2 regions of the Magnetospirillum sp. 15-1 genome follow, and region 1 is predicted to be linked to the other one. Evidence: predicted binding sites of a transcription regulator. Region 1 holds the regulator's gene; the other holds the start of a gene.

The links. Region 1 encodes HrcA, which represses chaperone genes, less so after heat shock. Its sites were predicted from a motif close to GTTAGCACTCNCCNNNGGNGAGTGCTAAC; they were not measured.
Region 2: the regulator HrcA is predicted to act here: its motif matches at 3,551-3,579, upstream of groES (co-chaperone GroES).

Annotation. Positions count from the first base shown of each region.
Region 1 is NZ_FXXN01000025.1:264,535-279,869, reverse strand. It holds gene rsmI (16S rRNA (cytidine(1402)-2'-O)-methyltransferase) at 1-711, opposite strand, end outside; gene CP958_RS14265 (penicillin-binding protein activator) at 876-2,048, shown strand; gene hemW (radical SAM family heme chaperone HemW) at 2,370-3,497, opposite strand; gene rdgB (RdgB/HAM1 family non-canonical purine NTP pyrophosphatase) at 3,523-4,128, opposite strand; gene rph (ribonuclease PH) at 4,125-4,844, opposite strand; gene hrcA (heat-inducible transcriptional repressor HrcA) at 4,990-6,054, shown strand; gene grpE (nucleotide exchange factor GrpE) at 6,088-6,681, shown strand; gene CP958_RS14235 (hypothetical protein) at 6,734-6,916, opposite strand; gene dapB (4-hydroxy-tetrahydrodipicolinate reductase) at 6,920-7,717, opposite strand; gene CP958_RS14225 (transposase) at 7,946-8,881, shown strand; gene CP958_RS14220 (helix-turn-helix domain-containing protein) at 8,899-9,252, opposite strand; gene CP958_RS27035 (Smr/MutS family protein) at 9,249-9,527, opposite strand; gene CP958_RS27030 (hypothetical protein) at 9,592-9,837, opposite strand; gene CP958_RS14210 (hypothetical protein) at 9,834-10,583, opposite strand; gene CP958_RS14205 (murein transglycosylase A) at 10,654-11,835, opposite strand; gene CP958_RS14200 (Tim44/TimA family putative adaptor protein) at 11,832-12,491, opposite strand; gene CP958_RS14195 (FxsA family protein) at 12,559-13,044, shown strand; gene secB (protein-export chaperone SecB) at 13,104-13,571, shown strand; gene dnaQ (DNA polymerase III subunit epsilon) at 13,573-14,265, opposite strand; gene coaE (dephospho-CoA kinase) at 14,265-14,996, opposite strand; gene CP958_RS14175 (shikimate dehydrogenase) at 14,993-15,335, opposite strand, start outside.
Region 2 is NZ_FXXN01000028.1:597,638-612,972, forward strand. It holds gene CP958_RS24080 (efflux RND transporter permease subunit) at 1-409, shown strand, start outside; gene CP958_RS24085 (HAMP domain-containing methyl-accepting chemotaxis protein) at 393-2,321, shown strand; gene CP958_RS24090 (DUF1178 family protein) at 2,338-2,580, opposite strand; gene CP958_RS24095 (DUF2076 domain-containing protein) at 2,651-3,379, opposite strand; gene groES (co-chaperone GroES) at 3,625-3,912, shown strand; gene groL (chaperonin GroEL) at 3,941-5,599, shown strand; gene coaBC (bifunctional phosphopantothenoylcysteine decarboxylase/phosphopantothenate--cysteine ligase CoaBC) at 5,755-6,960, shown strand; gene dut (dUTP diphosphatase) at 7,091-7,546, shown strand; gene CP958_RS24120 (Rrf2 family transcriptional regulator) at 7,553-8,008, shown strand; gene cysK (cysteine synthase A) at 8,064-9,023, shown strand; gene moeB (molybdopterin-synthase adenylyltransferase MoeB) at 9,101-9,901, shown strand; gene CP958_RS24135 (DsrE/DsrF/DrsH-like family protein) at 9,888-10,337, shown strand; gene CP958_RS24140 (alkaline phosphatase family protein) at 10,402-11,751, shown strand; gene CP958_RS24145 (Spy/CpxP family protein refolding chaperone) at 11,851-12,363, shown strand; gene CP958_RS24150 (D-glycerate dehydrogenase) at 12,428-13,414, opposite strand; gene CP958_RS24155 (SH3 domain-containing protein) at 13,597-14,091, shown strand; gene CP958_RS24160 (diheme cytochrome c) at 14,177-14,641, opposite strand; gene CP958_RS24165 (DUF1924 domain-containing protein) at 14,638-15,335, opposite strand, start outside.

The DNA.
Region 1 (15,335 bases):
GTGCAGCTTGGTCAATTCGCGGGTCACCGCCCCCTGCCTCTCCCCCAGCACGGTGACCATGTCGGCCAGGGACTCGGCCGTCCGGTGGGGGGATTCATAGAACACCAGGGTAGCGGGTACCCGGGCCAGTTCCTGCAGCACGGTGCGCCGCGCCGCCCCCTTGGAGGGCAGGAAGCCGGCGAACAGGAACCGTTCACTGGCGATGCCCGATAGTTGTAAAGCCGTCAGCACCGCCGAGGCGCCGGGCAGGGCGGTGACCGGGATATCCGATTCGATACAATCCCGAACCAGCTTGAATCCGGGGTCCGAGACCATGGGGGTGCCGGCGTCGGAGACCAGGGCCACCACCTGCCCCTGGCCGAGCCGGGCCAGCAGGGCGGGCCGCGCCTTGTCGGCGTTGTGGTCGTGATAGGGGGTGAGGGGGGCCTTGAGGCCCAGCAGCTGCATCAGCTTGCCGGTGACGCGGGTGTCCTCGCAGGCCACCAGATCGGCGTGGCCCAGCACCTCCAGGGCGCGCAGGGTGATGTCGCCCAGATTGCCGATGGGCGTGGCGACCAGATAGAGCCCGGCGCTCGGTTTACTTCCGCGTGCCCAGGGTCTACCTTTCGCCTCTGTTCCGCCGCTGGGCTCCGAGGCCCCGGGGCCGTCGTCCGAGGAGGATTCCCTTGCGCCGTTTGGGCTTTTCCCGGCACTCCGTCGCTGTCCTGCCATTGCTTGCCGCCATGCTGATGGTATCGGGCTGTCAACAAGCGTCAGACGTACCACCTTGGCTCGGCGGAACCAAGTCCGCTCCCCAGGCGCAACCGCTTCCCGCCCCGGTACCGCCGCCGGTCGCCGCCGGGACGGGGTCGGCGGGCAGGGCGGTTGCCGCTCCCGTGCCGCCTCCCGCCTCCGCCTCTCCGTCTCCCGCCGCCGTGCCGGAGCCGCAGGCGGAAATCGCCAGCCTGCCGCCTGCCGCCGCCCCGGCCGCTCCGGTTCGGGCCGTGCACCAGGGCGAGGTGCGCGCCGCCTTGCTGCTGCCCCTGTCGGGTTCGCAGGCCGCCATCGGCCAGGCCCTGTCCAACGCCGCCCAACTGGCCCTGTTCGAGATCGCCGACGCCAAGTTCAACCTGATCCCCCTGGACACCAAGGGCACCGCCGAGGGGGCTGCCGCCGCCGCCCAGGCGGCCATGGCCCAGGGCGCCGACATCGTCCTGGGGCCGGTATTCAGCTACGAGGTCAAGGCCGCGGCGCCCGTGATCCGTGAGCAGGCCATTCCGCTGCTGGCCTACACCACCGACCGCTCGGTGGCGGGGACCGGCATCTATGCCCTGGGCTTTCTGCCCGGTCCGCAGGTGGCGCGCGTGCTGGCCCATGCCCGCGAGCAGGGCTTGCGGCGTATCGGTGTGCTGGCGCGCTCCGACGATTACGGCCGCGCAGTGGCCGACGCCGCCAGGGAGGCCGTCGCCATCCAGGGCCTGGAACTGGTGGCGGTGGATTATTACGATCCCGCCGCCACCGATTTCACCCAGGTGGTCAAGCGTTTCTCGGCCCGCCGGGGCGTGACCCCCAAGGGCGTGCCCGGCTCGGCCTATGACGCCGTCCTGCTGCCCGATGACGGGGTGCGGCTGCGCAACATCGCCTCGCTGCTGTCCTACTACATGAGCGAGGGTGGCGCCGAGGTGCCGCGCCTGCTCGGCACCCTGCTGTGGGACGATCCCAAGCTGGCCGCCGAGCCCGCCTTGGCCGGCGGCTGGTACCCGGCCCCGTCCGCCGCCGGACACGTCGCCTTCGAGCAGCGCTACGCCAAGGCCTTCGGCACTCTGTCGCCGCGCCTGAGCGGTCTGGCCGGCATCGCCTACGATTCCGCCGCCCTGGCCGCCGCCCTGGCCCGCAACGGCATGGGCGATTACGGCTCGGCCACCTTGCAGAACCCCAACGGTTTCGCCGGGGTGGACGGCATCTTCCGCCTGGGCGCCAACGGCATCGCCGAGCGCGGCCTGACCGTCAAGGAGATCGCTCCCACCGGCGCCCGCGAGGTGGGCACGGCGCCGAGCGCGTTCCAGTAGCGTTTTGGGATTTCAGGTTCAGGTGGGAACACCCCTCCCGTCGTGGCCTGGGCTTGAGCGCCTTATCCCCCCGTGCGGGGGCGTGAAAAAGGTGGATAACCACCAAGACACCAAGGACACCAAGCGGATTTTCCCTGGGACACTCTTTGCCCAGCCATGACGGCAAGGCTGGGCGGGGTTTTCTGCTCCGCCCCCTTGGTGTTTTTGGTGCCTTGGTGGTGAAGCGGCCTATCCCCCGGCACCCGGAAACTTGAACGGGACAGCCGTGGGTCAAGCCCGGCCACGACGGGTGGGAGTGTTTCCACCCGAGTCTGGCAAATTCTAAGTCAGCAATTCGCCCAGCACGGCATTGAGCACCAGCCGCCCTCGCGGCGTGGTGCGCAGACCCAGGGCATCCTCCACCAGGAAGCCGCCCTCGATCATATTGGCGAGGCCAAGGGGGTCGAGGGCGGGCCGCACCTCGGCCAGCAGGGCGGAATCAAGGCCGTTTCGCAGCCGCAACCCCATCAGCACCAGCTCCGGCAGCCGCTCGGCGGGGCCGAGCCTGGACCGGATCTCGGTGGCATGACCGTTCCGCTCCACCTGGGCCAGCCAGGCGCCGGGCGAGCGCGCCTGGGCCAGGGCGTCGCCGCCAAAGCGGCCATGGGCGCCGGGGCCGATACCCAGCCACTCGCCGCCCCGCCAATAAGTGAGGTTATGACGGCATTCGGCGCCGGGGCGGGCGTGGTTGGAAATCTCATAGGCCGGCAGCCCGGCCCGTTCGGTCAGCTCCTGGGTCGCCTCGAACTGAGCCGTCGCCTCGTCCTCGTCGGGCAGGGCGAAGTCGCCCCGCGCGTGGGCCGGGGCGAACATGGTGCCGTCCTCGATGGTCAGCTGGTAGAGCGACAGGTGCTCGCCCGCCAGATCCAGGGCGCGGGCCAGTTCGACCCGCCATTGCGCTTCCGTCTGTCCGGGCCGCGAATAGATCAGGTCGAAGGAGATTCGGGGGAAGGTGGCCTGGGCCAGCCTCAGCGCCGCCAGCGCCTCGTCGGCCGAGTGGCGGCGGCCGAGAAAGGCCAGGGATTCCGCGTCCAGCGCCTGAATCCCCAAGGACAGACGGTTGATGCCGGCGTCCCGGAAGGCGCGGAAGCGGTCGGCCTCGACGCTGGTGGGATTGGCCTCCAGGGTCACTTCCAGATCGGGGGCGGGTGCCCAGCGGCTGCGGATGGCCGCCACCAGGGCGCCGGCCGTCTCCGGCTCCATCAGCGATGGCGTGCCGCCGCCGAAAAACACGCTGGTGGGGATGCGGTCGGGAGTTTCGGCGGCGAAATGATCCAGCTCGGCCAGCAGGGCCTTGCGCCAGCGTCCATGGTCGGTGGATTGGGCGGCATGGCTGTTGAAGTCGCAATAGGGGCACTTCGACAGGCAGAACGGCCAGTGGATGTAGATGCCGAAGCCGGGGGCGGTCATGGGCGACAGCGCAACAGGGCTAAGCTCAACCCTTGCCGAAACACGCCGCCACCAGCTTGGTGAAGGCATCGGCCCGATGGCTGATGGCGTGCTTGGCGGCGGCCTCCATCTCGCCGAAGGTCAGCGTACCGCCCTTGGGCAGGAAGATGGGGTCGTAGCCGAAGCCGTTGGAGCCCTTGGGCGGCCAGACGATGTCGCCTTCCACCGTGCCCTCGAAGGTCTCGCAATGACCGTCGGGCCAGGCCAGCGCCAGGGCGCAGACGAAGCGGGCGGTGCGATCCCTCTCGTTGCCCATGGCGGTGTGGACCTTGGCCATGGCGAAGTCGAAATCCTTGGATTCCCCCGCCCAGCGGGCCGAGTAGATGCCCGGCGCCCCGGCCAGGGCATCCACCGCCAGGCCGGAATCATCGGCCAAGGCGGGAAGACCGGCGGCCGAGGCGGCGGCGCGGGCCTTCAGCTCGGCATTGGCGACGAAGGTCTCGCCGGTCTCTTCCGGCTCGGGCAGGCCCAGGGTGCCGGCCGACACCACCTCGGTACCGAACGGGGCCAGCAATTCGCCGATCTCGCGGACCTTGCCGGCATTGTGGCTGGCGATGACCAGCCTTCCACCCTGGAACCGCCGCGCGCTCATGACAGGCCCAGGGCCTTCTTCTGCGCCTCGACCAGCTGGCGGATGCCCGCCTCGGCCAGATCGGTGAGCTCGAGGAACTGGGCGCGCGAGAACGGACGCTCCTCGGCGGTGCCCTGAATCTCGACGATGCCGCCGGTGCCGGTCATGACGAAATTGGCGTCGGCCTGGGCGTTGGAATCCTCCGGGTAATCCAGGTCGAGCACGGCGGTGCCCTCGTAGATGCCGCAGGAGATGGCGGCCACATGGTCGGTGAGCGGCACGCTTTTCAGCAGTTCCAGGCGCACCAGCCGCTGGAAGGCCAGATGCAGGGCGACGAAGGCGCCGGTGATGGAGGCGGTGCGCGTGCCGCCGTCGGCCTGCAGCACGTCGCAGTCGATCTTGATCTGGCGCTCGCCCATGGCGGCAAGATCGGTGACCGAACGCAACGAGCGGCCGATCAGGCGCTGAATCTCGTGGGTACGGCCCGATTGCTTGCCCTTGGCGGCTTCGCGGTCGGTGCGGGTGTGGGTCGAGCGGGGCAGCATGCCGTATTCGGCGGTGACCCAGCCCTTGCCGGTGTTGCGCAGGAAGGGCGGAACCTTCTCTTCCACCGAGGCGGTGCACAGCACGTGGGTGTCGCCGAACTTGGCGATGCACGAGCCCTCGGCATGGCGTGACACGCCGGTTTCCAGGATGACGGTACGAAGCTGGTCGGGGGCGCGGCCGGACGGTCTCATGCTTATGGAAGTCCTCTAAGGGGGAAGAGGCGGCAAGCTACCTCCATATGGTGGGTTCCGTCCACAATCTCGACCCCCCGACATTGACGAGGGGGCGAGGCGCCACTAGATTTTCGCCGCACCGGAGAACGCTCCAGGAAACCCAATGCCACGGACCAAGGGACCCGTCATCACCGAGCTGAACGACCGATCGCGGGAAATCTTCCGCCAGATCGTGGAAGCCTATGTGGAGACGGGCGAGCCCATCGGCTCGCGTACCCTGTCGCGCCGCCTGACCCTTTCCCTGTCGCCGGCCACCATCCGCAACGTCATGGCCGACCTGGAAGATTTCGGCCTGCTCTATGCGCCCCACACCTCGGCCGGGCGGCTGCCCACCCAGGCGGGCATGCGTCTGTTCGTCAACGGCCTGCTGGAAGTGGGCCGCATGGCCGATGCCGAGCGCTCGGCCATCGATGCCCAGTGCAAGGCGGCCGGCCGTTCCATGGAGCAGGTGCTGGGCGAGGCGCTGGGCGCGCTGTCCGGCCTGTCGCGCTGCGCCGGCGTGGTGGTGGCGCCCAAGATCCAGCGCACGCTGAAGCACGTGGAATTCGTCTGGCTGGGCCGCAACCGCGCCCTGGTGGTGCTGGTCACCGAGGACGGCATGGTGGAGAACCGCATCCTCGACCTGCCCGACGGCGTCGAGATGTCCACCCTGGTGGAGGCGGGCAACTATCTCAATGCCCGGCTGGCCGGCCGGTCCCTCGACGAGGTACGCGAGGAGATCACCGCCGAGCTGGAGCATCAGCGCACCTTGCTGGATTCGCTGACCAAGCGGGTGATCGAGGCCGGGCTGGCCACCTGGGCCGGTGGCGAGAGCCATTCGGCGCTCATCGTGCGCGGCCAGTCGCACCTGCTGGAAGACGTCACCGCCGTCGAGGATCTGGAGCGCATCCGCGGCCTGTTCGAGGCGCTGGAGACCTCGGAGCAGTTCCTGCGCCTGGTGGACCTGACCCGGGTCGCCGACGGGGTGCAGATCTTCATCGGCGCCGAAAGCGATCTGTTCGGCGTCACCGGCTGTTCCATGGTGGTGGCGCCCTATCGCGACGCCCGCGAGCGCATCGTGGGCGCCATCGGGGTGATCGGCCCGCAGCGCATCAATTACGCCCGCATCATTCCCATGGTCGATTACACCGCCAAGGTGATCGGCCGTCTGATCGGGCAACCCACCTGACCATTAACCCCAAGATATCGAGAGAGCTTGATTATGACCCAGGATCAGACTGCTGAGCAGACGCCCGCCGCCGAGAGCGCCGAACCGGCCGCCGAATCCGCTGTTCCGCCGGCCGCCGAGTCCGATCACATCGCCGAGCTTGAGGCCGAGATCGCCCGCTTGAAGAACGACGTGCTCTATGCCAAGGCCGAGACCGAGAATACCCGGCGCCGCCTGGAGCAGCAGGCCGAGGATCGCGGCAAGTACGCCATCTCCAACATCGCCAAGGATGTGCTGTCGGTGGCCGACAACCTGCGCCGCGCCCTGGATTCGGTGCCGGCCACGGCGCGCGAGGGCAACGAATCGCTCACCGCGCTGACCACCGGCGTCGAGATGACCGAACGCGAGCTGCTCGCCACCTTCGAGCGCTACGGCATCAAGCCGGTTTCGGCCCAGGGCGAACGTTTCGATCCCAATCTGCATCAGGCCATGATGGAGATGGAGGACCCCAGCCAGATCGAGGGCACCGTGGTGCTGGTGATGCAGGCCGGCTACACCCTGCACGACCGTCTGCTGCGCCCCGCCCTGGTGGGGGTGGCCAAGGGCGGCCCCAAGGGCGGCGGCAACAACGTGGATACGTCGGTCTGACCGGCCCCATGAAAAATCCCCCGGCCCTGGCCGGGGGATTTGTTTTTCCCGATTACCGCAGCGCGCCGTAGGTCAGCGCCCCCAGCAGCAGGGCCAGGGCGGTCATCATGCCGTAGAAGATCCTGCGGGAGAATGCCACCTCCTCGGGCGAGCTGTGCTCCCACTCCTTGTAGCGGCGCTTGACCTGCGGTTCCTGCAGGGAAGGGGTCTCCGGGGGGGTCTGCTCCTCGCTCATCCCCTAAAGCCCCAACACGTCGCGCATGGAATAAAGACCGGCCGGCCGGCCGGCGGCCCAGCGCGCCGCCCGTACGGCGCCCTTGGCGAACACGGCCCGCGACGACGCCTTATGGGTCAGCTCCACCCGCTCGCCATCGGCGGCGAACATCACCGTGTGGTCGCCCACCACGTCGCCGCCGCGCAGGGTGGCAAAGCCGATTTCGCCCTTGGGGCGTGCCCCGGTATGGCCGTCGCGACTCTTGCACCATACGCTGTCCAGCGCCACCTGCCGGCCCCTGGCCGCGGCGCGGCCCAGGCCCAGCGCCGTGCCGCTGGGGGCGTCCACCTTGTGGTGGTGGTGCATCTCGACGATTTCGATATCGTAATCCTGGTCCAGAATGGCGGCGGTGCGCTCTGTCAGCGCCATCAGCAGATTGACGCCGACGCTGAAATTGGGGGCGTAGACCATGGGAGCACTCCTGGCGGCCTCGGCCAGCCGGGCCTCGTCCTCCTTGGCGAGACCGGTGGTGCCCACCACCAGCACCTTGCCGAGTTTGGCGGCCATGGCGGCGTGGGCCAGGGTGGCGGCCGGCGCGGTGAAGTCGATCACCGCGTCCGAGGCGGCGAACAGGGCTTCGGCGTCGGCGCTCACCACGGCGCCCACCGGATCGCGGCCCAGCAGGAGTCCGAGGTCGCGGCCGATGACGTCGCTTCCGGCCCGTTCGGTGCCGCCCGAAAGCCGGCAGCCCTCGGCGGACAGTACCGCCTCCATCAGCATCCGGCCCATGCGTCCATTGCAGCCGACGATTCCGATCCTCATGTCCCGATCCTTTCCAAAAAGGCTTGTCTTATGACTTTCCGTGCCGACAGGCGAAAAAGGAACCGCTGGGAGAGGGTGGCTGCCCTCTCGTCAGCGGCGAGGGATGGATCGAGAAAAAGCGGGCCGGATTGATGGGCCGAAGCGGAGTCTGATCACCCTCGTCTTTTCCATTGGCCTGAACGGATACCCGGGGGAGAGCCCCGGATGACAAGCAGAGGCACGGAAAAGATGACCGAGACTACCATTGGCATCGACATCTCGAAAGACAGTCTCGATGCCCATCGCCTGTCAGATGGCATCAGCCGCCAGTTCGCCAACGATTCCAAGGGACACAAGGCCCTGATCGCCTGGATCGGCAAGGATGTTGCCCGCGTGGTCTTCGAGCCCACCGGCCCCTATCACCGCACATTTGAGCGTGCGCTGGCCAGAGGCGGTCTGCCGATGGTGAAGGTCAATCCCCGCCAGGCCCGGCGTTTCGCTGAGGCCGTCGGCAAGTTGGCCAAGACCGACCGCCTGGATGCCATCCTGCTGGCCAGAATGGGGGCTCTTCTCCAACTGGAAACGCGCCCGGCGCCGGACGAGACCATTGTCGAACTCAGGCAGTTCCACCTCGCCCGCGAGGCGCTGGTCAAGGATCGCACGGCGGCCAGGAACCGCGCAAAATCCCTGAGCATCACCCTGCTCAGGCGTCAGAATGCCGAGCGGCTGAAGCACATCGAGCGTCAGATCGCCGCCATCGACGCCGAATTGGAACGTCGCATCCAGGCCAATGCCGAACTTTCCCGGCGCCAGGAAATTCTGATCAGCATTCCTGGCATAGGGCGCCTGACCGCGCTTGCTCTGCTGATCGAGATGCCCGAACTCGGTGTCTTGGAACCGGGACAAGCCGCAAGTCTCGCCGGGTTGGCCCCTATTGCCCGCCAGTCCGGACGCTGGACCGGACACGCATTCATTCGCGGCGGACGGGCTGACGTCCGTCAGGCGCTCTACATGCCTGCTCTCGTCGCCATGCGCTTCAACCCTGACCTCAAGGCCAAATACCAGCAGCTCATCAGTGCTGGAAAGCCCGCCAAGCTCGCCATTACCGCAATCATGCGAAAGCTCGTCGTCCTGGCAAATGCCCTGCTCAGAGCAGGCCGTCCCTGGATACCAAAATCAGCTTGATCAACACGGATACTCCGCTACTGCTCCCCCAATACCTTCAGCAACCGCGCCACCACGTTTTCCGGCAGGTCGCGGATGGACCGGCCGAGACGGTTGGCCAGTTCGGTGTGGGCGGGGGTGAGGCCCGAGGTGTCCAGGGTCACCTTGGGATGAGACAGTTCGGCCAGGGCCTTCAGCTCCTCGGCCTCGTCCCAGATGCAGCCGAGATAGCCGCAGATCTGCATCACCAGACCGGGGGCCGGACGGCCGCGATGGCCGTGCTCCAGCGCCGAGAGATAGGCGGCGGAGATATGCAGGTCGGCGGCCATCTGGCGCAATTGGATACCCTTGGCATCGCGCAGGGCGCGGATACGGGCGCCGAACGGAGTCATGCCCGCTGCCTGCGGATCAGGACGTAGAGGGCGCCATCGCCGCCATGGCGCGGCTGGGCGTAGGAAAAGCCCAGGATACGCTCGCGCAGGGGACTCTGGTTGAGCCATCGCGGCACCTGGGCCCGCAGGACGCCGAAGCCCTGGGCTCCCTTGCCGGTCACCACCAGGACACAACGGCGCTGCGCCACCCAGCAGCGCTGGATGAAGGCGGTCAATTGGGCATGGGCCATGTCCTGGGTCAGGCCGTGCAGGTCGAGATCGGCCTCGATCTCCATCTCGCCCTTCTTGAGCCGGTCGGCGGACCGGCGGTCCAGGCCGGGGGCTCTGCCGTGATGCAGCTCACCTTGACCGTGGCGGGGTGGGCGGGGGATGGGCCGAGGGGCGGACCGGCGGCTTGCCGGGCGGCGGCGGCTCTGAAGCCACCGGCTCGGGCGCGGCCACGGCATCGGGCGGCGGATCGGCGGGAGGGGAGCGGCCGGGCAGCGGCTTGGCGTCCGACACCACCGCCTTCCACACCCGGATCTCGTCGGCGCTGACCACCCGGCGGCGGGGCTGGCGCGGCTCGACCAGACGCGACCGGGTCATTGCCTGGGCACCACCTCATCGCGCGGCGGGTCCTCGTCGGCGATGGAGGCCCAGCGATCCCCCGGCTGGGGTGTCGGCGGCGCCATGATCTCGGGTTCGGGGGCGGGAGGAGGAGGCACCGGCTGCACCGAGTCGGCCAGGGGCGCGGTCTCGATCACCATCGGTGCCGGTTCGGGCGCGGGTGAAGGGGGCGGCACCGGGGCGGCCGGCTGGGCCGGCGGCGCCGTCATGCGCGGACCGGCGGGCACCGGAGCATTGGCCATGGGCGCCTGGGCCTGGGCCTCGCCCTCGCCGAGATTGCGGCGGATGAACTTGCGCCAGTCGCCCTTGGGCGCCAGACAGGGAGCCTCGTTGACCCCCTTGACCACCAGGGCGATGCCGCCCAGTTGCCACAGAGTGACGAATTGCTGATAGCTGCCCATCAGATAGGCCAGGGCACGCATCTTCAGCCGCCAGGCCACGTAGTACTTGTTGCCGTACAGATGGGCCAGCACGCACAGCGTCATGGCGACGATACCGGTGGCAAGGCCGGTAGCCAGCAGGATGATCAGCGCCAGGGTGGCTTCGATGGTCAGCGGCAGCAGATGGTCCCAGTGCTGGTGCACCGGCGAGCCCTGGAAATCCAGGAGGCGGGGATCGGTATAGACCTGAACCTGGCCGGCACGCACCGCGGCGCACAGCTGCTCATGCAGCTGCTCCTCCTCGCGTCCCTTGCGTTCCCGCCATTCGGCCAGCAACCGGCTCATCGCCGCGATCCGTTCCGTATCAGATTTCGTTGAGGCGAAGGATGGACAAGCCGGACCCGGAAGGCAACCCTTACCTCTCGGCCAGCCGGGGAGAGCGGGCGCGGGGCAGGAACACCACCAGCCGGCCGGGGCTCTTCATCTTGCCGGCGATCTGGAAGGCGGCTTCGCCAGCCCCCCAGAACACGTCGCCGCGCACCGGTCCCTTGATGGCGGCGCCGGTATCCTGGGCCACCATCAGGCGGCGCAGCGGCTTGCCCGCCGGATCGACGCTGTCCACCCATACCGGAACGCCCAGCGGCACGAAGCGGGGATCGACGGCCAGCGAGCGCTCGGGCGTCAGCGCCACGCCCTCGGTCCCCATGGGCCCGTCGGTGCCGGCGTTGAGGCCGTAGAAGATATAGCGGGGATTACGGCCCAGCAGGGTGCGGCCTTCCTCGGGATTGGCCTTGAGCCAGGCGCGGATGGCCGGCATGGAGGTGTCGCTCCCCAGCTTGCCCTCATCCTTCATCACCTTGCCGATGCCGACGAATTTATGGCCGTTGCTGCCCGCCACGCCCAGGCGGATCACCGAGCCGTCGTCGAGGCGTACCCGGCCCGAGCCCTGAATCTGCATGATGGCCAGATCCACCGGGTCGTCGGTCCACGCCACCACGGCGGCCTTGCCGTCGATGGCGCCCCTGTCGATCTCGGCGCGGGTGGCATAGGGAACCAGACGGCCGTTCTCGACCCGGCCGACCACCTGCTCGCCCGACCAGTCGGAGCGGAACTTGCCCAGATCGGCGGTGACCAGATCGGCGGGCTTGCCGTAAATGGGCTGGGTATAGGGCGCCTTCCGCAGGCGCGAGCCCTTGATCTCCGGCTCGAAATAGCCGGTGAACAGCCCGTCGGCCTTGCCGTCATTGGTGACCTGCCAGGGGGTGAACCAGGTCTCGAACAGGGCGCGGGCGCCCTTATGGTCGCCCTCGGCCACCCGGGCGGCGGCGGAGCAGGGGGAATACCAGTCGGCGGCGGTACCGCCCACGCCCTCGAAACCGATGGATTTGTCGATGGGCAGCCGGGTGATGCGGTTGCACGATTTAAGCAGGGCCGGCAGCACCCGGGCCGATTCGTCGTCGGACCACCCGGCCAGCCGGTCGAAGGAAAGGGGCTGCAGCACCATGCGGTCGGGCCCGCCTGGGCCGGGCGCCGGTTCCGGCGTGGCGCAGGCGGCCAGGGATGCCGCCACCAGCAGCGCGGCGGCCGCTTTCCTCATGGCTCGGGGGTATGGGTGGCGGCCAGCGCCCAGTTGGGATCGGTGGCGCGGGTATCGCGGCGGAAGGTCCACAGGTCGATCACGTCGATCACCCGCTCGGGATTGCCTTCCACCACTTCGCCCTTGGCGTCGCGCAGCGCGTTGACCTGCTCGCTGACGAACCGGATGGTGAGCGCGGCGAAGCGGCCGTCCATCTGGGCCTCGATCAGTTCGGCCGAGCGGATGCCCACCAGTTCGGTCTGCAGCGTCTCGCCATGCTGGCGCCGCGCCTCGATGGCGTCGCTGAAATGACGGTAGACGTCGGGGGCCAGCAGCGGCTGCAGCGTCGCCTTGTCGCCGTGGGCGAAGGCGATGACGATCATCTCGAACGCCGCCTTGGCTCCCCCTAAGAAGCCGTCCAGGTCAAATCCCCGGTCGGCGGCGCGGATGGCCGCCAGACCCTGGCCCACCGGCGTCTCGGCCGGCGGTTCCGCCGCCGAGCGGCGGACGCTTTGCAGGTCCACCACGTTGTCGGCGGGGGTTTCCGGCGGGGTCCACTGCTCGGGCGGGCGCTCGGCGCCGGTGCGCTTGCCCAGCACGCTGCGCAGGCGCAACACCAGGAAGGCGGCGACCATGGCGAAAAAAACGATGTCGAGAAGGTGATAGCCGTCGTTCATCAGGCCAGTCCGAGGTAGGCTGCTAATCCAGTCAAAGACATAAGACGGGTTGGGGGAAAGAGCAAGCATGGCATGGGCGTTCCTGATCGGTGTGCTGACCTTGCCGGTCGCCGAGATCATGGTGTGGATCCACGTGGCCGATGCCATCGGCGGACTGGCCACCGTGGGATTGACCGTCCTGGCCATCCTGGCCGGCTCGGCCCTGCTGCGTCACGGCGGGCTGGCCATGACGCTCGACGTGCGGGCCCGGCTGGAGCGGGGCGAGCCGCCCGGCCCGGCGGTGTTCGACGGCGTCTGCGTCACCCTGGCCGGTTTCCTGCTGATGCTGCCGGGCTTCATCAGCGACGGTCTGGCGCTGCTGCTGCTGTTGCCGCCGGTCCGCGCCCTGCTGCTGCGCGCCGTGGTGGCCCGCGTCGTAAGCGTGGGACCGGGCACGACCGGTACGGGTCCCGCCGCCCAGTCCGGCCCGACGGTCATCGATGGCGAGTACGAGATCATTCCGCCGGAATCGGAACCGACTCCGCCCGTGGACCACAAGCGGCTTGAGCCGTAAAGGTGTCCGTGCTACGCCCCTTGCCAGCTTGTTGAACGACTTCCCATTCGGAGAGTGCCATGACCGATGCCCAGACGCCGTCCGAGGATCTGCCCCAGCTGCAGGTCAACATGCAGTACATCAAGGACCTGTCCTTCGAGATCCCCGGCGCGCCCCAGACCTTCATCGAGATGCAGGGCAAGAATCCCGAGATTCCGATCCACGTGGACGTCAACGTCGCCAATGTGGGCGGCAACGCCTATGAAGTGGTGCTGCACCTGAAGATCGAGGCCCTGCTGGAAGGCAAGGCGCTGTTCATCCTGGAACTGGCCTATGCCGGCGTGTTCACCCTGAACCTGCCGGAAGAGCAGATTCACCCGGTGCTGCTGATCGAATGCCCGCGCCTGCTGTTCCCCTTCGCCCGCAACATCGTGGCCGACATGACCCGCGACGGCGGCCTGCCGCCGCTGCTGCTCCAGCCCCTGGACTTCGTGCAGCTCTACCGCGCCCGCGCCGAAGAGATGAACGCCCAGCAGGGTCAGGCCTAGTTTATTCCCGCAGCCACACGGCGTTCTTGAGCTTGCCCACGAACGCCGTGTGCGCCGCGCTTTCCTCTTCGGTCGGAGCATGGGGCCGGGGGGCGCGGAACTCGCGCTTGACCTCGATGGTCGAGGCGGTGGCGCCGCCACCACCGCCGTTGCCCTTGCCGCCACCCAGCTCGAGGCCCGGCTGGCGTCCGCCGATCAGCTGCAGATAGACCTCGGCCAGCAATTCCGAATCCAGCAACGCTCCGTGCTTGGTGCGGTGGGTGTTGTCGATCTCGAAGCGGCGGCACAGCGCGTCCAGATTGGCCTGGGCACCGGGAAAGCGCTTGCGCGCCATCATCACCGTGTCGATGGAGCGGCTCATGGGCAAGGGGGGAAAGCCCAGCCGCGCCAGTTCGGCGTTGATGAAACGCATGTCGAACTCGGCGTTGTGGATGACCAGCGGCGCGTCGCCGATGAACTCCAGGAAATCGGCGACGACCTCGGCGAACAGCGGCTTGTCCGACAGGAAGTCGGCCGACAGGCCGTGCACCTTGAACGCCTCTTCCGGCATGTCGCGCTCGGGATTGCAGTAGCGATGGAACACCGAGCCGGTGGGCAGGTGGTTGAACAGCTCGACACAGCCGATTTCCACCAGCCGGTGGCCGCTCAACGGATCGAAGCCGGTGGTTTCCGTATCGAGCACGATCTCGCGCATCAGACCTTCTCTCCTCTAGAGTTCTTCGCACTTAAGCTGAATCGGAACGTCGAAGAACTCTTAAGCCCGAGCGGCGCTTGAGCCCTGAAAAAGCGGAGCTTTTTCGTACAGACAGAATCCTGGAGTGCATCAGCTTGAAGCTGATGCACTCTAAGGGCGGCGACCAGCCGCTTCAACCGCTTCAGCGCCGGACCCTTGCCCAAGCCGGTGGGAATGACCACGTCGGCCTTCCGGCGCTTTTGCCCATCGGGCATCTGCTTGGCGAGCACCGCATCCAGACGCTGCCGCGTCATGCCCGGCCGGGCCAGCACCCTTGCCGCCTGCAGGAAGGCGGGGGCGCTGACCACCGCCACCACGTCGCAGCGATCCTCGCCATGGGTTTCGAACAGCAGCGGAATGTCGAGCACCACCAGGGGCGTATGATAGCGGCGATGGCGGGCGAGAAAATCACGCTCGGCGGCCCGGACCAGGGGATGGACGATGGCTTCCAGCGTCTTCAGGGCCGCCCCGTCGCCGAATACCCGGGCGCCCAGCGCCGTCCGGTCCACGGTCCCATCCTTGACCACGCCGGGAAAGGCGGCATCCACCGCATCCACCGCCTTGCCGCCCCGGGCGAACAGGGCATGCACGGTGGCATCGGCATCGTGCACCGGCACGCGAAGACGGCGAAGCATGGCGGCGGCCGTGCTCTTGCCCATGCCGATGGAGCCGGTAAGACCCAAAATCCTCATGACGACAGCACGAAGCTCCGTAATTCGCCGGTGACCACCGGGCGTTGCCCGAACCATGCCTCGAAGCCGGGCACCGCCTGATGCAGCAGCATGCCGAGTCCGTCCACCACCTTGTTGCCCCGCGCCCTGGCGCGCGCCAGCAGATCGGTCTCCAGCGGCACATAGACGATATCGTTGACCAGCGCGGCTTTCGGCAAGACCGACAGGTCCAGATCCAAATTCGACTGACCGGTCATCCCAAGCGTGGTGGTGTTGACCAGCAGGGCGCAGCCTTCCAGCATGTCCGCCCGGTCGGTCCACTCCACCACGGTGACCGGACCGCCCAAATCGGCGGCCAGC
Region 2 (15,335 bases), on a different contig from region 1:
GCTGGGCATCGTCACCGTGCTGTGCAACGCATTGATGGCCGCGCTGGGCATCGGGCTCAAGGTCAACACCCTGCCGGTGGTGGCATTGGGAGTGGGCGTCGGGGTGGATTACGGCATCTATCTGTTCGAGCGCATGAAGCATGAAATGCGCGAGCGCAACCACTGCCTGGAGGAGGCTTTCGCCACCGCCCTGAAGCAGCGGGGAACCGCCTCGGTCTTCACCGCCGTCACCATGACCATCTCGGTCGCCACCTGGGCCTTCTCGGCGCTGAAGTTCCAGGCCGACATGGGCATCCTGCTGGCCTTCATGTTCCTGGTGAACATGCTGGGCGCCATCTTCCTGCTGCCGGCCTTCGCCGCCTTCCTGGTCGGCGACGGCAAGGGCCCGTCCCATGCGCATCGGCAATAGGATCGCCGCCGGCTTCACCGTCGTGGTGGTCCTGGCGGCCATCATCGGCGGCGTGGGCTGGTTCAGCCTTCACTCGGTCGGCACCGCCGCCGCCGCCGCCCGTCAGGCGCAGTCCCTGGCCACCCTGATCGACGGTATCCGCGCCGACGTCCTGCGCTACCGCCACGAGCCCGAGGACGGGCTGGCCGCCGAGGTGACGGCGCGCCTTGACGGCGTCGCCCCGCTTCTCGCCCAGGTCATCGCCGCCTCCCGCTGGGACGGGAGCGACGCCGAGGGCGCCAGGGCCGCCGTCGATGAGTTCGGCGCCGCCTTCGCCGCCCTGGTGGAGGCCAGCCGGCGCAACGCCGCCTCGCTGGAAAGCATGGAGCGGCGCAGCGACGAGATCACCCGGTTCACCGAGGATTTTCCCGATTCCGCACCCGAGGACGCGCGGGAGCAGGTGTTCTCCATGCGTCTGGCCCAGGCTTCCATGCACAGCATCGAGCAGGGATTGCGGGGTGGACGCATCGAGACGGCGACCGCCGAAATGATGGCGGCGCTGCGCCCGCTGTTCACCGCCACCATCAAATTGAAGCAGATGACCTCGGGTCCGCTGGCCGAACAGGTCGCCAAGGTGGCCGACACCGTTCACCAATACCGCACCGAATTCGAAAGCGTGCGCGAGGTCGCCGACCACCGGCGCACCGCCGACGAGCGGATCGCCCAGGCGGTCAACCGGCTGGAGGAACTCCTGCGCGGCGATGCCGAACGGGTCAAATCCTCCATGGAGCGGGTTCAGCGCACCTCGACCTGGCTGCTGCTGGCCGGGGTGCTTCTGGGGCTGTCGGCGGGAACCGGCATCGCCATCGTCCTGACCAAGGGCATCGTGCGGCCGGTCCGCACCCTGACCCACCTCATGGAGGACCTCGCCACCGGCAATCTGGCGGTCCAAGTCGCCGGCACCGACCGGGTGGACGAGATCGGCGCCATGGCCCGCGCCGTCAAGGTCTTCAAGCAGAACGCCGAGGAGGTCCGCAGTCTCCAGGCCGATAAGGCGGCGCAGGAAATCCGCGCCCGGCAGGAACAGCGCGAGGTCCGTCTCCGCCTCGCCGAAACCATGCGCGAGACCCTGGGCTCGCTGGTGCACGGCGTGACGGAAGCCTCGTCCCGGCTGGAGCATTCCGCCCAATCCCTGTCCGCCAGCTCGGTCCAGACCTCGCGCCAGGCCCAATGGGTGGCGGAGGCGGCCCATCAGGCCCTGACCAGCCTGGAGAAGGTGCTGTCCTCGGCCGAGGAATTGTCGAGGTCAGCCACCGAGATCGGCGGCAGCACCGCCGAATCCTCGGAAATCGCCCGCGAGGCGGTGGCCGGAATGACCCGCACCGATCAGACCCTGGGCGAGCTGTCGCAGTCGGCGGAAAGCATCACGGCGGTCATCAGCCTGATTCAGACCATCGCGGCCCAGACCAACCTGCTGGCGCTCAACGCCACCATCGAGGCCGCCAGGGCCGGCGAGGCGGGCAAGGGCTTCGCCGTGGTCGCGGGCGAGGTCAAGGCGCTGGCGACCCAGACCTCCTCGGCCACCGTGGAGATCAGCCGGCAGATCGAAGCCATCCAGACCGAAACCGGCGATACCATCGCGGCGATTCGCGGCGCGGGAAAGATCATCTCGCGCATGGATCACATCTCGGCCCTCGTCACCGCCACGGCGGAAACCCAGACCTCCGCCACCCGCGACATCGTCGACACCCTGAGCCGGGCGGCCACCGATACCCGCGATGTCTCGCTCAACATCAAAGGGGTGACCCAGGTCGCCGAGTCCACCGGCATCGAGGCGGCTCACGTGCTGGACGCGGCCCGGAGCCTCGCTCACGACGCCCAGATGCTGCGCCGCGAGGTGGAAGCCTTCATCGCCGGCGTATGCCGGGAATAGGCTGCGGCCGAAGTGTCTAGTGCTGCCCCGCCATGGGGCAGCCGCCGCAGCCCATGGGCGTGCCGCAGGAGGGCGGCGGGACGGCCGCCGCGCGGCCCTTGCCCACGTTGGGAGCCATGATGGCCTTGCCCACTTCCTTGTCGCCGCATTCGGGACAGGTCAGCGCGCCGGCGTCCTTCTTGGCATCGTAATCGCCGCTGTTGTCGAACCACTCCTCGAAGTGATGATCGTGGGAACAGCGCAGGGTGTAGAGGATCATGTCGGGCTCTCATGCAAGGAAACCGCCCCCGTTATAAGGGAGCGGTTTCCGCCGTTGCAATGTTGTTGGCTTAGAAGCTGTCGTCGCCGCCCACGTCGTAGCCGGGATCGAAATCGGCGTAGCCCTGGTCGTCGGCCACGTTGCTGTCGTAGCTGACCTGGGGGCTGTCGTAGCTGGCCTGGGGCGCGTCGCCGCCGGCCGCCGGGGTGGACGAGCCGTAGTAATTGTTGATGGTGGTGTTCTCGGTGATGGTCTCCGAGGCGGGCTGGGCGCCGCCGCCCCAGGGCGAACCGCCGGCATGGCCGCCGGCGAACATGCTGGAGATGCCGTTGGCCAGCAGCATGCCGCCGGCCACGCCCACCGCCGCGCCGGCCGCCGTACGCAGGAAGCTGCCGCCGGCCGAGGGCTGCCCGCCCCACGGCGAGGCCTGGGGCTGGGCATATTGCTGCGGCGGAGGGGCGTATTGCTGTTGCTGGACCTGCTGCTGCGGCGGCTGGGTCGAGGGCACCGAACCGCGCCCGCCGCCCCAGGGATTGCCCGGCTGACCGAAGCCGCCCGCCTGTTGCGGCGGCTGGGTTCGTCCGGCCAACTGGGCCTCGAGGTCGCGGATGCGGGCCTCGTGCTCCTTGATGGCCATTTCCTGCACCACCACCGCCTCCACCAGATTGTAGGCGGCGTCGGGCACCGCGCGCATCCGCTCGAGGATCAGGGCCTCGGCCTCGCGGTCCTTGTTGCCGCCCGCCAGCCTGGCCAGGCGGTCGAACACGCTTTGGATCAGGTCACGTTCGGAGGGGGTCATGGTTCGCCTTCCCGATTGAGAAACTTTCGCCCCACAATGTAGGTGCGAATCACGGCAAGTCCATGGCAGAAAATTATCATTACAAATCATTAAGTTGGCGAATTACCCTCTCCCAATTTGGGGAAATTTCACCCGATCGCGCTTGACTCTCCCGCGGACCCCTCCTAGATGGTTGGCACTCGTCGCCGGAGAGTGCTAACAGCGCCCCGGCTGGATCGAACCGTCTTACGGAGGTTATTCCCAAAATGAAGTTCAGACCGCTCCATGATCGCGTGCTGGTGAAGCGCCTCGACGCCGAAGAGAAGACTGCCGGCGGCATCATCATCCCCGACACCGCCAAGGAAAAGCCCATGCAGGGCGAAATCATGGCTGTCGGTTCCGGCACCCGTGGCGATGACGGCAAGCTGGTCGCCCTGGACGTCAAGGCCGGCGACCGCGTGCTGTTCGGCAAGTGGTCCGGCACCGAGGTCAAGATCGACGGCGTCGATCTGCTGATCATGAAGGAATCCGACATTCTCGGCATTCTCGCCTAACCCACGAATTCTATAGAGGTTAAGACAAATGGCTGCCAAGGAAGTCAAGTTCTCCACCGACGCCCGCACCCGCATGCTGCGCGGCGTCGACATTCTCGCCGACGCGGTGAAGGTCACCCTGGGCCCCAAGGGCCGCAACGTGGTGATCGAGAAGTCGTTCGGCGCGCCCCGCATCACCAAGGACGGCGTCACCGTCGCCAAGGAGATCGAGCTGGCCGACAAGTTCGAGAACATGGGCGCCCAGATGGTGCGCGAAGTGGCCTCGAAGACCGCCGATCTGGCCGGTGACGGCACCACCACCGCCACCGTGCTGGCCCAGGCCATCGTCCGCGAGGGCGTCAAGGCCGTGGCCGCCGGCCTCAACCCCATGGACCTGAAGCGCGGCGTCGATCTCGCCGTGGCCGCCGTGGTCGCCGACGTCAAGTCGCGTTCGCGCAAGGTCGCCACCAATGCCGAGATCGCCCAGGTCGGCACCATCTCCGCCAACGGCGAGAAGGAAATCGGCGACATGATCGCCAAGGCCATGGAAAAGGTCGGCAACGAGGGTGTCATCACCGTCGAGGAAGCCAAGGGCCTGGACACCGAGCTGGACGTGGTCGAGGGCATGCAGTTCGACCGTGGCTACACCAGCCCGTACTTCGTGACCAACGCCGAGAAGATGACCGTCGAGCTGGATAACCCCTACATCCTGCTGCACGAGAAGAAGCTCAGCGGCCTGCAGCCCCTGCTGCCGGTGCTCGAGCAGGTGGTCCAGTCGGGCCGTCCGCTGGTGATCATCGCCGAGGACATCGAGGGCGAGGCCCTGGCCACCCTGGTGGTCAACAAGCTGCGCGGCGGCCTGAAGGTCGCGGCCGTGAAGGCTCCGGGCTTCGGCGATCGCCGCAAGGCCATGCTGGAAGACATCGCCATCCTGACCGGTGGCCAGGTGATCAGCGAAGACCTGGGCATCAAGCTCGAAAGCGTCAACCTGGAGATGCTGGGCACGTCCAAGCGCATCACCATCACCAAGGAAGACACCACCATCGTCGACGGCTCGGGCAAGAAGGGCGACATCGACGCCCGCTGCAAGCAGATCCGTGCGCAGATCGAGGAGACCACCTCGGACTACGACCGTGAGAAGCTGCAGGAGCGTCTGGCCAAGCTGGCCGGCGGCGTGGCCGTCATCAAGGTCGGCGGCGGCTCCGAGATCGAGGTGAAGGAGCGCAAGGATCGCGTCGACGACGCCCTGCACGCCACCCGCGCCGCGGTCGAGGAAGGCATCGTCCCGGGCGGCGGCGTCGCCCTGCTGCATGCCGTCAAGGCCCTGGAAGGCCTGAAGTCCGGCAATCCGGATCAGGAAGTCGGCATCGGCATCGTGCGTCGCGCCCTGCAGGCTCCCGTGCGTCAGATCGCCGAGAACGCCGGCCATGACGGCGCCGTGGTTGCCGGCAAGATCGGCGAGTCCAAGGATCTGGCCTTCGGCTTCGACGCCCAGACCGGCGTCTACACCGACATGATCAAGGCCGGCATCATCGACCCGACCAAGGTCGTGCGTACCGCCCTGCAGGACGCCGCTTCCGTGGCCGGCCTGCTGATCACCACCGAAGCCATGATCGCCGAGCGTCCCAAGAAGGACGTGGGCGGCATGCCCGGCGGCGACATGGGCGGCATGGGCGGCATGGGTGGCATGGGCGGCATGGACTTCTAAGTCCGGGCCAGCCAACGCTTATCGCGTTAAAGGAAGCCCCTCTCCCGGCAACGGGAGGGGGGTTTTTCTTATGGAGGCGACTCCCCCCTTGCGCCACCGCCTTCGGACCGCTACCGTAACCACACTTCGCCAACGTATTTTTCCGAGGCTTCACAGTGCTGGACGGCAGGCGGGTTCTTCTCATCATCTCGGGCGGTATCGCCGCCTACAAGTCGCTGGAACTGATTCGCCGCCTGAAGGATCGGGGCTGCGCCGTACGCTGCGTCCTGACCAAGGGCGGGGCCAATTTCGTAACGCCGCTGGCCGTATCGGCGCTGTCGGGGGACAAGGTCTATCAGGAGACCTTTTCGCTGACCGACGAGGCCGAGATGGGCCATATCCGCCTGTCGCGCGAGGCCGATCTGGTGGTGGTGGCGCCGGCCACCGCCAACCTGCTGGCCAAGATGGCGGCGGGCATCGCCGATGATCTGGCGTCGACCGCGCTGCTCGCCACCGACAAGCGGGTGCTGGTGGCGCCGGCCATGAACACCATGATGTGGGAGCACCCCGCCACCCAAGCCAATCTGGCCCTGCTGGAATCGCGCGGCGTGACCCGCATCGGCCCCGGCGCCGGCGATCTGGCCTGCGGCGAGGTGGGGGCGGGCCGCATGGCCGAGCCGGCCGAAATCCTGGCGCGCATCGAGGCCATGCTCTCCGACGGTCCCCTGAAGGGGGTCAAGGCCGTCGTCACCAGCGGCCCGACGCACGAGGCCATCGACCCGGTGCGCTTCATCGCCAACCGCTCGTCGGGCAAGCAGGGCCACGCCATCGCCGCCGCCCTGGCCGCCCTGGGCGCCGAGGTCACCCTGGTCAGCGGCCCGGTGACCATTCCCGATCCCGCCGGCGTGGGGGTGGTCAAGGTGGAAAGCGCCATCCAGATGCTGAACGCCGTGCGCCAACATCTGCCCGCCGACGTGGTGGTCTGCGCCGCCGCCGTCGCCGACTGGACAGTGGCCAACCGCGCCACCGAAAAGCGTAAGAAGAAGGTGGGTGATCCACCGCCCACCATCGAGCTGACGCCCAATCCCGACATCCTGATGACGGTGTCCAGGGCAGAGGGGGCGGCGCGGCCCAGGCTGGTGGTGGGCTTTGCCGCCGAGACGGAAAAGCTGCTGGAGCACGCCGCCGACAAGCTGGCGCGCAAGGGCTGCGACTGGATCGTCGCCAACGACGTGTCCGAGGCAAGCGGCACCTTCGGCGGCGATGCCAACACCGTTCATGTGATCGATGGGGCCGGCACCGAATCCTGGCCCGCCATGGGCAAGGACGAGGTGGCCCGCAAACTGGCCGAGCGCATCGCCAAGGCTTTGGGGAAAGCATGATGACGAGCGAGGCGAAGCCGAAGCGCGGGCGCATTGGGCGCCCCGGAGCGACACCGGAGCGAAGCGAAGGTGGGAAGTGGAGGAGCCAAGCGCGCGGAAGCGCGCGCCCGGCGTTTGAGGGGCTTCAACAATGACCGAGATTTTGATTCGACGCCTGGAGCACGCCGCCGAGCTGCCCCTGCCCGCCTACGAGACCGCCCATGCGGCCGGCATGGACCTGATGGCCTGCATTCCCGCCGATATGGAGCTTGCGCCCGGCAAGCGCGCCCTGATCCCCACCGGCTTCGCCATCGCCCTGCCCGAAGGCTTCGAGGCCCAGGTGCGGCCGCGTTCGGGACTGGCCGCCAAGCACGGCATCACGGTGCTCAACGCGCCGGGCACCATCGACGCCGATTATCGCGGCGAGATCGGCGTCATCCTGATCAATCTGGGCGAGACCGCCTTCGCCATCAGCCGCGGCATGCGCATCGCCCAGATGGTGATCGCGCCGGTGTCGCGGGCCCAGTGGCGCGAGGCGGAAAGCCTGGACGACACCCAAAGGGGGACCGGGGGCTTCGGCTCGACCGGCACGGGAAGGAAGGGCTGACCGACCATGCTTCGTCCATCGAAGAAAATGCTGTTCGCCATCGAGGCGGTGCTGGACATCGCCTACCACGCCGGCGGCGAGCCGGTGCAGAGCCGCGAGATCACGCGGCGCCAGGGCATTCCGCGGCGCTATCTGGAGCAGACCCTGCAGCAACTGGTCCGCGCCGGTATCCTGGTGGGCGTGCGCGGCCCGCGGGGCGGCTACCGTCTGGCGCGCGAACGCCGCCGCATCTCGGTGGGCGAGGTGGTCCGCGTGGTCCGCGCGCTGGAAACCGCCGAGGACCCCTACCAGGACATGCCCGCCTCGGAACTGGGCAAGCACGTCATCCGTCCCATGTGGGGCGACCTGACCGAGGAGATCATGTCCCGCCTGGACGCCATCTCCATCGACGAGCTGTGCATGCGCGCCTACAAGGGCGGCATTCCCAGCGAGGCGCATCAGAAGTTGGACTTCATCATCTAACCTTGGTACGATGTAGTTAAGCATCGTATTACACCATTGTTGTGGGGAATTCGAGATGACCACTTCCGCCCCCGCCTTCCGCGGCAAGATCTACGACAGCATCATCGACACCATCGGCGCCACGCCGCTGGTCCGCTTCAAGCGCATGGCCGCCGAAGCCGGCGCCAAGGCCGACATCCTCGGCAAGCTGGAGTTCTTCAATCCCCTGGCCTCGGTCAAGGACCGCATCGGCTTCGCCATGATCGAGGCGGCCGAGGTGTCGGGCCAGTTGAAGCCCGGCGGCACCATCATCGAGCCGACCTCGGGCAATACCGGCATCGCGCTGGCCTTCGTCGCCGCCGCCAAGGGCTACAAGCTGATCCTGTGCATGCCGGAAAGCATGTCGCTGGAGCGCCGCAAGATGCTGCAGCTCCTCGGCGCCGAGATCGTGCTGACCCCCGCCTCCAAGGGCATGACCGGCGCGGTGCGCCAGGCCGAGGAACTGCTGGCCTCCACGCCGGGCGCCATCATGCCGCAGCAGTTCAAGAACGAAGCCAACCCGGCCATCCACGAGCGCACCACCGCCGAGGAAATCTGGAACGACACCGACGGTAAGGTGGACATCATCGTGTCGGGCGTCGGCACCGGCGGCACCATCTCCGGCATCGGCCACGTGCTGAAGAAGCGCAAGCCCGGCCTGAAGATGGTGGCGGTGGAGCCCGAGGACAGCCCGGTGCTGTCGGGCGGCGCCCCCGGCCCCCACAAGATCCAGGGCATCGGCGCCGGCTTCATTCCGGACATCCTGGACCAGGGCATCATCGACGAAATCCTGCAGATCGGCAACGAAACGGCCCTGGCCACCGCCCGCAAGGCGGCCAAGCTGGAAGGCATTCCGGTGGGCATCTCGTCGGGCGCGGCCATCGCCGCCGCCCTGGAACTGGGCTCGCGCCCCGAGAACGCCGGCAAGGTGATCGTCGCCATCATCCCCAGCTTCGCCGAACGCTACCTGTCGACCGCCCTGTTCGATCAGGTGTAGAGGCGCCTCGGAACCATCCTATATAGTCGTCACCCCCGGACTTGATCCGGGGGTGACGATTTCGCAGGGACCACTCAATGGACTTCACCGAGGAGCAGATCCACCGCTACGCCCGCCACATCATCCTGCCGGAGGTGGGCGGCATCGGGCAGGCCAAACTCCTCGGGTCCTCCGCCCTGGTGATCGGGGCGGGCGGCCTGGGCTCGCCGGTGATCCTTTATCTCGCCGCCGCCGGTGTGGGAACCATCGGGGTGATCGACGACGACGACGTGGAGCTGTCCAATCTGCAGCGCCAGATCATCCACCGCACCTCCAACGTGGGTGCGGCCAAGGTGAACAGCGCCGCCGCCGCCGTCGCCGACATCAACCCCGACGTCAAGCTGGTGCCCATCCGGGCCCGCCTGGACAAGGACAACGCCCGGGAGATCTTCCGCGACTTCCAGGTGATCGCCGACGGCTCGGACAACTTCCCCACCCGTTTCCTGGTCAACGACGCGGCGCGGCTGGAGGGCAAGACCCTGGTGTCGGCCGCCATCCTGCGCTTCGACGGCCAGTTGGCCACCTACAGGCCGGGCGGCCCCTGCTATCGCTGCATCTACCGCGAGGCCCCGCCCGAGGGCCATGTCCCCACCTGTTCCAGCGCCGGAGTGCTGGGCGCCATCGCCGGCACCATGGGCGCCATGCAGGCCACCGAGGTGATCAAGGAATTGCTGGGCATCGGCGAATCCCTGTCGGGCAAGCTGGTGATCTACGACGCCCTGTCGGTCACCTTCCGCACCGTGCGGGTGCCGCGCGACCCCGGCTGTCCCCTGTGCGGCGACCATCCCACCATCACCGATCTGTCGTCCCATGGGAGCACCGCCAATGTCTGCGGCTGAAGGCCGCGGCGGGCCGGACAAGCTGTCCATCGTGGTGTTCTCGGGCGATTTCGACCGTATCCACTATGCCCTGGTGATGGCTGCGGCAGCGGTGGCCTCCAACACGCCGGTCACCCTGTTCTTCACCATGTGGGCCGGCCGCGCCCTGGAAGCCCCGCTCGCCGACGGCTCCGCCGCCTGGACCCGGCTGAAATGCTCCGACGGCGGCTCGGCCAAGGCCATGGACGACGGCTTCAAGGCCAAGGGCGTGGGCAGCTTCGAGGAATTGCTGGAGGCCTGCGTGGCGCTGGGCGTCACCGTCATGGTCTGCGAGATGGGTCTGAAGGCGCTGGGCATGGACCCCGAATCCCTGCGTCCCGACGTGCCGGTCGCCAGGGGCGGCGTGGTCACCTTCCTGGCCGACGCCTCCAAGACCGGCGGGATGCTGTTCATCTAACCGTCATCCCGGACGGCGCGACCATCTCCTAGAATGCCTTCGCCGTTATTCGGGGGAGAGGATCATGATGCGTGGTGTCGCCGTCGCCCTGGCGCTGTGCGCCGCCACGTTTCCCGCCCTTGCCGCGCCGGCGGGCCTGGAGAAGATCAACCACATCGTGGTGATCTATCTGGAAAATCGCAGCTTCGACAATATGTTCGGCACCTTTCCCGGCGCCGACGGGCTGGACGCCGCCAAGAGCGCGCCGCCGCAGGTGGACAAGGCGGGCAATCCCTACGCCGCCCTGCCCCCCATCCTGGACGAAAAGAGCAAGGAGCCCGACCCGCGCTTTCCCGCCCGGCTGGCCAATGCCCCCTTCGACGTCGGCCCCTTCGTCACCCAGACCGAAAAGCATCGCGACCTCGTCCATCGCTTCTACCAGAACCGGGAGCAGATCAACGGCGGACGCAACGACAAGTTCGCGGCATGGTCCGATGCCGGCGGCCTGGTGATGGGCTATTACGATACCGCCAACACCCGGCTGTGGGCTCTGGCCAAGGAGTTCACCCTGGCCGATAATTTCTTCCAGGCGGCCTATGGCGGCTCGTTCCTGAACCATTTCTGGCTGATCTGCGCCTGCACGCCGCGCTACGAGACCGGACCGACGGCCATCCGCGCCCAGTTGGACGCAGACGGCCATCTGGTCAAGGACGGCGCGCTGACCCCCGACGGCCATGCGGTCAACACCATCTTCTCGTTCTATCCGCCCTATCCGCCCTCGGCCACCGATCTGGCGAAGCGGCTGCCGCCCCAGACCATGCCCAACATCGGCGACCGGTTGAGCGACAAGAAGGTGTCGTGGGCCTGGTATTCCGGCGGCTACGCCGCCGCCATGGCCGGGCGCAACGAAGGCAATTTCCAGTATCACCACCAGCCCTTCGTCTATTTCGCCAGCACCGGCGAGGGCACCGCCGCCAAGGCCGCCCACCTCAAGGACGAGACCGAGCTGTTCAAGGCGGTGGCTCGGGGCCGGCTGGAGAGGGTGGTGTTCTACAAGCCGGTGGGCGACGAGAACCAGCATCCGGGCTATGCCGACGTGGCGGGCGGCGATGCCAAGGCCGGCCGGCTGATCGACGCCATCCGGACCAGCCCGCTGTGGAAGGACACCGCCATCATCGTCACCTACGACGAGAACGGCGGCTTCTGGGATCATGTGGCGCCGCCGGCCGGCGACGCCTGGGGACCGGGCACCCGCGTCCCCGCCCTGGTCATCTCGCCCTATGCCAGGCGCGGATTCGTCGACCACACGGCCTATGACACCACCTCGATCCTCAAGCTGATCGAAACCCGTTTCGGGTTGGAGCCGCTGGGCGGACGCGACGCCCGGGCCAACGACATGACCGCCGCCTTCGACTTCCGGCGGACGGCGCGGTAGTTACCAAGCGTTACCATTTTCCCGTCCCGGCGACATTCGCGGGTTACGCCCCCCCTGTAGAACGGTGTCATTCCGATCCACCCGTTCACAGGTGCCCCCATGACCCGCATCACCGCCATCACCGCCTCCGTCGCCATCGCGCTGGGCATCGCCGCCCTGGTGAACGTGGCCCGCGCCGCCGATCAGGCCGTTCCCGCCCCGCAAACCGCCAATTTCGAGCGCATGACCCGCCATTGCGGCGACATGGACGCCCGCATGGCCGCCCACATGGCCTATTCCGAGGTCAAGCTGAAGCTGACCGAGGCCCAGAAGGCGGATTTCAAGCGCCTGACCGAGACCATGAAGGAGGCCTCGGCCCCCATGCGCAAGCTGTGCGAGGACAGGGCCGATCCGGCCAAGCTCACCACCCTGCCCGAGCGCATGGGCCGCATGCAGCGGCAGGCCGAGGCCCGCACCGAAGCCCTGCGCAAGGTGGTGCCGGCCATGACCGCCTTCTATTCGACCCTTTCCCTGGAGCAGCAGAAGATCGCCGACGACCTGATGCCCGGCGCTGGCGGCAAGGGCGGCTTCGGCCGCGGCCATGGTCATGGCCACGGCATGATGCATCACTGAGACCCGCCCACGAAAAAGCCCCCCGGAGCATCGCTCCGGGGGGCTTTCCTTTGGCGGATAATGCCTAGAACATCGAGGCCAGGACGCGGTCCGGCGGCTGGTGGCCGTCGGCGAAGGTCTTGATGTTGATCAGCACCTTCTCGCCCATGTCGATGCGGCTTTCGATGGTCGCCGAGCCCAGATGGGGCAGCAGCACCACGTTGTCCAGGGCCAGCAGCTTGGGGTTCACCGCCGGCTCGTGCTCGAACACGTCGAGGCCGGCGCCGGCCAGATCGCCACGGATCAGCATGCGGGTCAGCGCGTTCTCGTCGACGATCTCGCCACGCGCCGTGTTGACCACGTAGGCGTGCTTGGGCAGCAGTTCCAGGCGCCGGGCCGACAGCAGGTGGAAGGTGGCCGGGGTGTGCGGGCAGTGGACGGTGATCACGTCCATGCGGGCCAGCATCTGGTCCAGGCTTTCCCAATAGGTGGCTTCCAGCTCGGTCTCGATGTCGGGATGGACGCGCTTCCTGTTGTGGTAGTGGATGGACATGCCGAAGGCCTTGGCGCGACGCGCCACCGCCTGGCCGATGCGGCCCATGCCGATGATGCCCAGACGCTTGCCCCAGATGCGGTGGCCCAGCATGAAGGTCGGGCTCCAGCCCTTCCAGTCGCCGGAGCGGATCAGGCGCTCGCCCTCGGCGATGCGGCGCGGCACCGACAGGATCAGCGCCATGGCCATGTCGGCGGTATCCTCGGTCAGCACGCCGGGAGTGTTGGTGATGATGATGCCCCGCTGGCGGGCGGTGGCCAGATCGATGTGATCGACGCCGGTCCCGAAATTGGCCACCAGCTTCAGATTGGGGCCGGCCTGGGATAGGACGCCCGCATCGATGCGGTCGGTGACGGTGGGGACCAGCACGTCGGCGATCTTGACGGCCTCGATCAGCTCGGCCTTGGTCATGGGATGATCGTCGACGTTCAAGCGGGTGTCGAACAGTTCCATCATCCGGGTTTCGATGGCGTCGGGCAGCTTGCGGCTGACCACGACGACGGGCTTCTTGTGCGGCATTTCCTGTGTCCTCCCGGAACGTTTCCTCAAACGACCTAGCAACTCGGAGACCCCTTGTCCAGAGCCCATTTGGACCTTCTTTAAAAGGCAAACACCGGCTCGCCTTGACCGGGTCGGGCCGGGGCACTCTATAATACGCCGCCGGAGGAATGATGGACTGCCGACGTTGGGGGATAATCGAAATGCGTAAATGGGGGGCGACCGCCCTGGCCGCCTTGCTGCTTTGCCTGGCGCCGGCCGCGCTGGCGGGCGAGGCCAGCGGCCTGCCGCTGCCCCGTTTCGTGTCCTTGCGCTCGGACGAGGTCAATCTGCGGGCCGGGCCGGGACAGCGCTATCCCATCGACTGGATATATTCGCGCAAGGACCTGCCGGTGGAGGTGATCGCCGAGTTCGAGGCCTGGCGCAAGATCAGGGACTGGCAGGGCACCGAGGGCTGGCTCCACCAATCCATGCTGTCGGGGCGGCGCATGATGGTGGTGATCGGCGGCCAGCGCACGCTGCGCGCCGGCGATTCCGACAGCGCCGACGCCCTGGCCCTGGTGGAGCCCGGCGTGCTGGGCCGTCTGCTGCAATGCCCGCGCAACCGGGACTTCTGTCGGGTGGAGATCAACCAGATCCAGGGCTGGTTCAAGCGCGACGAGATCTGGGGCGTCTACAAGGGCGAGTGGATCGAATAAAACGGGGACCGGTTCCCGAGGCTCATCCTCCCCGAGTTCCGGCCCCCGCCGTCAGCCCGCCCGGAAGGGGAAGGGCAGGCGTTTCTCACTCATCCTCGTAGGAACCGGTTTCCGCGCCCCGATGGCAGGCCACGCAATTGGACCGGGTCATCACCTCGGGCCGCTTCCATTCCCGCTCGGAGATGCGCTCGTGCTTGGCGATGAAGCGCGGCGTCTCGGTGATGCGCAGCGGCGTCTCGGACAGGGCGATGCCGCGCAGCGCCTTGCGCCCCGCCTTGCCGCCGCCCGTATCGGCGGCGCCCGCCACCAGCACCTGGCGGATACGTTCGGCCTTGTCGGACGCCATGCCGGCGTTGTCGCCGAAATGGTCGGACAGCTGGCCCATCATGCGGGTCCACGAGCGGGCCGGCAGGAAGGCGGGCTGGAAGGCCATGTGGCACTCGCCGCAGGCCTTGAGGGTTTCGGGATCGGTCACCGGGCGGACATGGTCGGCCAGGGCGGGAAGGGCGGACAGGCTGAACACCGCCGCGAGGATGATCCGCTTCATCATTTGCTCTCCATATAGGCGATGTAGTCGCCCTTCTCGGTCGCCGAGCAGACCCGGCCCAGCACGGTCTGGCAGTCGCGGTCGAAGCGCTCTTCCACCTTGGCGGCATCGGTGAAGCGCTTGGGGTTGGCCGATACCGCCACCGGCTTGATGGCGCGGCCGGTCTTGGCGTGGCGGCCGTCGGCGGTGGGGTCGGCGGTGTGGCAGGTGGTGCAGGACGCATAGTCGGGGCTGGCGGTATTCTTCGATTCGAACAGCGCCCGGCCGCGCTCGGGCGAGAAGCCGGCGAAGCCCGGCCCGGCCTGCCGGGCATAGCCGGCCTTGATGGCGTCGCGGGCCGCATCGGCGGCAAAGGCGGCGGGAGCGGCCAGCAGGGCGATGGCGAACAAGGCGGCGGTCGAGCCCTTCAGCATCTCGCGCACCCGGCGGCCCTGGAAGATCCAGGCGATGATGGCGGCATGGGCCAGCACCAGCCAGAGCGAAGCCTCGGCCAGTCCCTCGTGCAGGTCCTCCAGGGCGGGGATGACATCGGCGGCGATGCCGGTCACCCCGGCCACCGCCATGCCGCCCACCAGGATGGCGGCCATCCAGGCGAACAGGGGATTGCGGCCGGGCTTGGCCCAGGTCAGGCGGGGCTTGGGCAGGGCCAGCGGCCCACCGGCCGAGCCGACCAGCGCCAGGGCCAGGCGCAGCACGA